DNA from 3 places in the Enterobacter sp. KBR-315C3_2022 genome. Region 3 is predicted to be linked to each of the others. Evidence: predicted binding sites of a transcription regulator. Region 3 holds the regulator's gene; each other region holds the start of a gene.

Region 1 (2,265 bases), on a different contig from region 3:
GTTTGCCATGCCGAGGCCGACAATATTGGCGGCAATAATGATCACCACGCAGCCCAGGCTCAGCACGCCGACCGGGCGACGGCCCGCGTTGTTCCACTCTTTCAGAATCAGCCCTACCAGCCCGCCGCACAGCACGTAGAAGCTCATGTGCAGCATCCAGCTCATGTAGTCGTACTGCGGCGGGATGCTGGCGTGCCCCCAGGCATAGAAGAAGAACTGCAGATACCACATCAGGCCGCCGAGCGCGGAAAGCAGGACGTTGCTGATAAGAAGTGATTTTGCCAGCGAGAAGTCGGCTTTTACCGACAGGTCCTTCACTTTTGCCAGACGAATGAAGCAGAAGCCGAGGTTAACCAGCGCCCCGCCGCCCATGATCACCACGTAGCTCGGCAGCGCCACGTACAGCGGGTCAACGCCCAGCGCGGCGGCGGCGTCATGCATCGGTTTAGCGGCGTTCATGGCGAACGACATTCCGGCCGAGAAGATGCCGCACATCACCGCCAGCACCAGCCCTTTCTTCAGGTTAAACTCTTCCGCCCTGATGCCCATCTTGCGCTCTTTCAGCTGGCCCGCGCGGGTCACGATGCCCACGCCGATAACCGCTACCAGCACGCCCAGCAGCGTCATTCGCCCGCCCCGGGTGTTAATCAGCACGTCGAAATTACCGTTGATGATCGGCGTCATCAGGGTGCCGACGATCAGGGTGATGCCAATCGCAATGCCGATGCCCATCGACATGCCGAGATAGCGCATGGTCAGGCCGTAGTTGATGTTGCCAATCCCCCACATCGCGCCGAACAGGAACACCGGCAGCAGGGTCGAGGCGCTGAAGGAGGAGAAGTAGCCCCAGAAATCCGGAAGCAGCATGGCGCTGATGGTCCAGGGCAGAATCAGCCACGACACCGTGCCGCCCACGGACCACATGGTTTCCCATGACCAGTGCCTGACCTTTTTGAACGGGGCATAGAAACAGGCCGCGCTGGCCGCGCCGATTAAATGCCAGAAAATCCCCATCGTAATCGCATGATTCATGTTCACATCCTCATCGTTTTTATCGGCTGGTGGTGTCCCACTCTCACGATGAGTGTAAAAATTAGGCGATTTTATGACCTTCAAGCGGTTGCCGCCTCCGGGTCACGGGTGGCAATCAGCCCGTTAACCGCGTGAGCAGACTCACAATTTCGCTATTGATCAAAAATTCAATAACCTTATAGAAAGTACGGCATTGATAATCATTTTCAATATCATTTAATTAACTATAATGAACCAACTGCTTACGCGGCATTAACAGCTGTGCCGCCCGACAATAATGGAGAGGATTATGAGTTATACACTGCCATCCCTGCCGTATGCCTACGACGCACTGGAACCGCATTTCGACAAGCAGACGATGGAAATCCATCACACTAAACACCACCAGACCTACGTGAACAACGCGAACGCCGCGCTGGAAAGCCTGCCAGAGTTCGCTAACCTGCCGGTTGAAGAGCTGATCGCCAAGCTGGACCAGCTGCCAGCGGACAAGAAAACCGTACTGCGCAACAACGCGGGCGGCCACGCTAACCACAGCCTGTTCTGGAAAGGCCTGAAAACCGGTACCACCCTGCAGGGCGACCTGAAAGCGGCTATCGAGCGCGATTTCGGCTCCGTAGACAACTTCAAAGCGGAATTCGAAAAAGCCGCTGCGACCCGTTTCGGCTCCGGCTGGGCGTGGCTGGTACTGAAAGGCGACAAGCTGGCGGTGGTTTCTACCGCGAACCAGGACTCCCCGCTGATGGGTGAAGCAATCTCTGGCGCATCCGGCTTCCCAATCGTGGGCCTGGACGTGTGGGAACACGCTTACTACCTGAAATTCCAGAACCGCCGCCCGGACTACATCAAAGCCTTCTGGGACGTGGTGAACTGGGACGAAGCCGCAGCGCGTTTCGCCGCGAAAAAATAAGGTTGCATTGACCTGACTGAGAAGCGAGTCTTATGGCTCGCTTTTTTTGTATCTGAAGGAGTAGATATGCACTATCCGGTGAATGTGTTTACGGGCAGGGTCAGGGACTACGACGGCAGCCGCCCGAGCGCCATTGCTAAAATTCAGGTCGACGGCGAGCTGACGTTAACCGACCTCGGGCTGGCGGGCGACGAGCAGGCCGAGAAGAAAATCCACGGCGGGCCCGATCGCGCGCTGTGCCACTATCCGCGCGAGCACTATCAGCACTGGATAGCCGAGTTCCCGGAGCAGGCGGAGCTGTTTGTTGCGCCCGCGTTTGGTGA
Region 2 (2,265 bases), on a different contig from region 3:
CAGGAAGAGATGATGACCGTTCTGCGCTACGCGAACCCCGCGAAGCTGCGAGCGAAGATTGGCGAGTTCCGGCGTGACCACGCTATGGACGTGCTGATCGACAACATCATCACGCCCGTGCGCCAGCGAATGAATCAGGATCAGAACACGGTGCGCCATATGGCAAGCCTGCTCGACGGCGTGTTGATTGAGTTTGCCATCGCCAGCCTGACGGAATCGCGCAAAAAAGCGGGAAAAGATGCGCTGCTTATCGGCTGGGAGTGTGACGATCGTACGCACCTTTGGTTGGAAGCCGCCCGCCTTGCACACAACGGCTGGCATATCGACGTGCTGGCAGATCCTATTGATTCACCGCGTCCGGAGCTTTTTCCGGGGCAAAAAATCTTCGTCTGGACGGGCAAGCAGATGACGCTTCGCCAGCAGGAGCAGCTTGATCACTGGCGTGAACAAGGCTTCGCAATATCGTTTCATCCTGCTATTTAACGGGTCCGAAAGGACCTTTTATTTATTCCTCCATCTCCCGATTTCGTTCGATCGCGCTGACCTGCGCAAAAAATAATCCTCTATTTCAAAAATAGGCATTTTCGATGCATATTTTAACTTTCCGTTGTGACGTTTTCTTCTCAGAATGAAATGCATTATTTATCAATGCATTGAACAATTTATTTCCTGCCGACCTTATCTCTTCACAGGGTCTATGCTTAGTAAAAGGTGCCAAAAAGGGCGACTACGCGCAAAGCCCCTGCTGTCAGGGGGTTGAAGTGATAATCGTTATCACTAACATGGTGTTATGCCCCTGCGGCTCTCGACATGAGGTGGAACTATGGAATTACAATCAGAAACCTTTAACCCTGCTGATTTTGCCTGGCGTGGCCTTACGCTTACGCCTGCGGCAGCGGCACATATTCACGAGCTGGTGGCGAAGAAGCCCGACATTCTCGGCGTGCGCCTGGGCGTTAAGCAAACCGGCTGCGCGGGCTTCGGCTATGTTCTTGATACGGTCACGGAGCCTGAAAAAGACGATTTAGTCTTTGAAACCGACGGCGCGAAGCTGTACGTCGCCCTTCAGGCGATGCCCTTCATTGACGGGACGGAAGTGGATTACGTGCGCGAAGGCTTAAATCAGCTTTTCAAATTTCATAACCCGAAAGCCCAGAACGAATGCGGCTGCGGCGAAAGTTTTGGGGTATAGGCGGTACTATGTCTCGACATACTGAAGCAACGAGCGATGTGAACACCTGGAGCGGCGGACACCTCAACTATAAAGAAGGGTTCTTCACGCAGCTTCAAACGGACGAGCTGGCGAAGGGCATTAACGAGGACGTCGTCCGCGCGATTTCGGCCAAGCGCAACGAGCCGGAGTGGATGCTTGAATTTCGCCTGAGCGCCTTCCGCGCCTGGCTGGAGATGGAAGAGCCGCACTGGCTGAAGGCGCACTACGACAAGCTTAACTATCAGGACTACAGCTATTACTCCGCGCCGTCCTGCGGCAGCTGCGACGACACCTGCGCCTCGCAGCCCGGCGCGGTGCAGCAAACGGGCGCCGAGAACAGCTTCCTGAGCAAAGAGGTTGAAGAGGCCTTTAACCAGCTGGGCGTTCCGGTTCGCGAGGGGAGAGAGGTGGCGGTGGACGCCATCTTTGACTCCGTATCGGTGGCGACGACCTACCGCGAAAAGCTGGCGGAGCAGGGAATCATTTTCTGCTCCTTCGGCGAGGCGATCCACGATCACCCCGAGCTGGTGAAAAAATACATCGGCACCGTGGTGCCGAGCAACGACAACTTCTTTGCGGCGCTCAACGCGGCGGTGGCGTCAGACGGGACGTTTATCTACGTGCCGAAAGGCGTGCGCTGCCCGATGGAGCTCTCCACCTATTTCCGCATCAACGCGGAAAAAACGGGCCAGTTCGAGCGCACGATCCTCGTCGCCGATGAGGGCAGCTACGTGAGCTACATCGAAGGCTGTTCCGCGCCGGTGCGCGACAGCTATCAGCTGCACGCGGCGGTGGTGGAGGTCATCATCCATAAAGATGCCGAAGTGAAATACTCCACGGTGCAAAACTGGTTCCCCGGCGACGGGAACACCGGCGGCATCCTCAACTTCGTCACCAAGCGCGCGCTGTGCGAAGGCGAAAACAGCAAAATGTCCTGGACCCAGTCGGAAACCGGCTCGGCGATCACCTGGAAATACCCGAGCTGCATTCTGCGCGGGGACAACTCCATCGGCGAGTTCTACTCGGTGGCGCTGACCAGCGGCCATCAGCAG
Region 3 (2,265 bases):
CGAACTGAAGCTCAATGCTGATGCGGTTGATGCGCTTAACGAGCTGGCTGAGGCTCGCAACATTAGCCGCAGCGAGCTGATTGAAGAGATGTTGATCGCCCAGCTCGGGACGCTTCGCGCGAAAGCATAAGTCTGAAAATTCCCCAAAATTCTCTTTTCATGTAGCACAGAGTGCAGTCCTGCGCGATTGCGGTTTCCGCAGGGTTGCGTGTTCTGCTATTATTGCCCTTATCCGTGGACAATTTGCGCCACCATACTATTAAGTTTCAAGAGGTTATTTTACTCATGGCAATCATCGGCATTTTCTTCGGCAGTGACACCGGCAATACCGAAAACATCGCAAAAAACATTCAAAAACAGCTCGGTAAAGACGTTGCCGATGTGCACGACATCGCCAAGAGCAGCAAAGAAGATCTCGAAGGCTATGACATCCTGCTGCTGGGCATCCCGACCTGGTACTACGGCGAAGCGCAGTGCGACTGGGATGACTTCTTCCCTACGCTTGAAGAGGTGGACTTCAACGGCAAGCTGGTCGCCCTGTTCGGCTGTGGCGATCAGGAAGACTACGCGGAATATTTCTGCGATGCGCTGGGCACCATCCGCGACATCATCGAGCCGCGCGGCGCGGCGATTGTCGGCCACTGGCCAACCGCGGGCTATCATTTTGAAGCCTCAAAAGGCCTGGCGGATGACGATCACTTTGTAGGCCTGGCCATTGACGAAGACCGTCAGCCAGAACTGACCGCCGAACGCGTTGAAAAATGGGTGAAGCAGGTTCGTGAAGAGCTGAACCTGGACGACATCCTCAACGCCTGATATCCCTGCGGCGCAACTTCGGTTGCGCCCGTTGTTCAGGTCAAACCGATTAAATTAATTGCTACAAACTTTTAACTTTTTCGTCCAGACCTGTACAATATCCCCCTGGTAAAACGTGGGCTTCATCGGACAAGTTTGTTGGTGATACCCCATTTTTATAAGCATACTTTGCTTGAGACTTGCAGTTTTCATTTAGGCGTGGCAGTTCTATAATGAGACGCATTATCCCAAGAGCATTCTCTCTCACTTGTTCTTTTGAAGTGAATCGTTTAGCAACAGGACAGATTCCGCATGACCGACAACAATACCGCATTAAAGAAGGCTGGCCTGAAAGTTACGCTTCCTCGGTTAAAAATCCTTGAAGTGCTTCAGGGGCCAGATAATCACCATGTCAGTGCGGAAGACCTTTACAAGCGTCTTATCGACATGGGCGAAGAAATTGGCCTGGCAACCGTCTATCGCGTGTTGAACCAGTTTGATGACGCGGGCATTGTTACCCGTCATAACTTTGAAGGCGGTAAATCTGTTTTCGAACTGACTCAGCAGCACCACCACGATCACCTGATCTGCCTCGACTGCGGCAAGGTGATTGAATTTAGCGATGATTCCATCGAATCACGCCAGCGTGAAATCGCAGCGCGTCACGGTATCCGCCTGACTAACCACAGCCTGTACCTGTATGGCCACTGCGCTGAAGGCGATTGCCGCGAAAACGACCGCGCGCACGACGCCAAGTAATCCCTATTCATACTCTGAGCCAGCCGCAAGGTTGGCTTTTTTTTTGCCAAAAAAAGCCCGGTGGCGCAGCGTCACCGGGCGTAAAAACAGCGTATTAGTTGTTGTTGCTGCGAATTTCCTGCCAGATCTTATCGCAGCGCTTCGCCACTTCCTGATCGTTACCGGTTTTACGCGCCTGAATGCAGGCCTGATAATCCATCACCCGGACGTTCTCCTGCGTGGCGAACTGCTCGTGCGCCTTCTCTTTTTTCAGCACGTTCAGCACGCTTTGACAGGCCTCGATTTTTTCTGGCGAGCCTTGCGCGGTATTGATACAGGCGCTGTACGCCTCTTTCAGCCGCGAATCTTCTTTCGGCCCCGGTGAGGTTGCGCAGCCTGCAAGCCCGGCGGTCATCACCGCGACAAGAACGATTTTCTTAAACATAGCCGTCTCCATTCCGGCGAGCCTTAGCCCGCCAGAGCGTTTATCAGAAGATAGTGAATGGGGCGATAACAATGAACTTCACGTCGCGCTCATCCTGGAAGATGTTGCCGTAACCGCCGCCCCAGCTCGGGATATCGGAGTGGTTGTCGTACTGGGTGAAGTGCAGTTTGAACATGGTGCCTTTCGCGCGGCCGTCCTGGACGGTGTACATCGCATCCAGGCTGTACGCAGACTCTTTGATTTTGTTGGACGCGTAGTCTTCACGCTGGCCCGCGGCGTTGATAAAC

What was found. Region 3 encodes Fur, which represses iron uptake genes when iron is present. Its sites were predicted from a motif close to ATAATAATGAGAACNACTATCAA; they were not measured.
Region 1: the regulator Fur is predicted to act here: its motif matches at 1,226-1,248, upstream of sodA (superoxide dismutase [Mn]).
Region 2: the regulator Fur is predicted to act here: its motif matches at 762-784, upstream of sufA (Fe-S cluster assembly scaffold SufA).

The regions. Positions count from the first base shown of each region.
Region 1 covers NZ_JBGKEB010000007.1:66,711-68,975, forward strand. The annotation lists gene rhaT (L-rhamnose/proton symporter RhaT) at 1-1,032, opposite strand, end outside; gene sodA (superoxide dismutase [Mn]) at 1,322-1,942, shown strand; gene yiiM (6-hydroxyaminopurine reductase) at 2,009-2,265, shown strand, end outside.
Region 2 covers NZ_JBGKEB010000009.1:141,474-143,738, forward strand. The annotation lists gene AB8804_RS11960 (MerR family transcriptional regulator) at 1-483, shown strand, start outside; gene sufA (Fe-S cluster assembly scaffold SufA) at 824-1,192, shown strand; gene sufB (Fe-S cluster assembly protein SufB) at 1,201-2,265, shown strand, end outside.
Region 3 covers NZ_JBGKEB010000008.1:83,589-85,853, forward strand. The annotation lists gene ybfE (LexA regulated protein) at 1-130, shown strand, start outside; gene fldA (flavodoxin FldA) at 286-816, shown strand; gene fur (ferric iron uptake transcriptional regulator) at 1,108-1,554, shown strand; gene chiQ (ChiQ/YbfN family lipoprotein) at 1,649-1,978, opposite strand; gene chiP (chitoporin) at 2,022-2,265, opposite strand, start outside.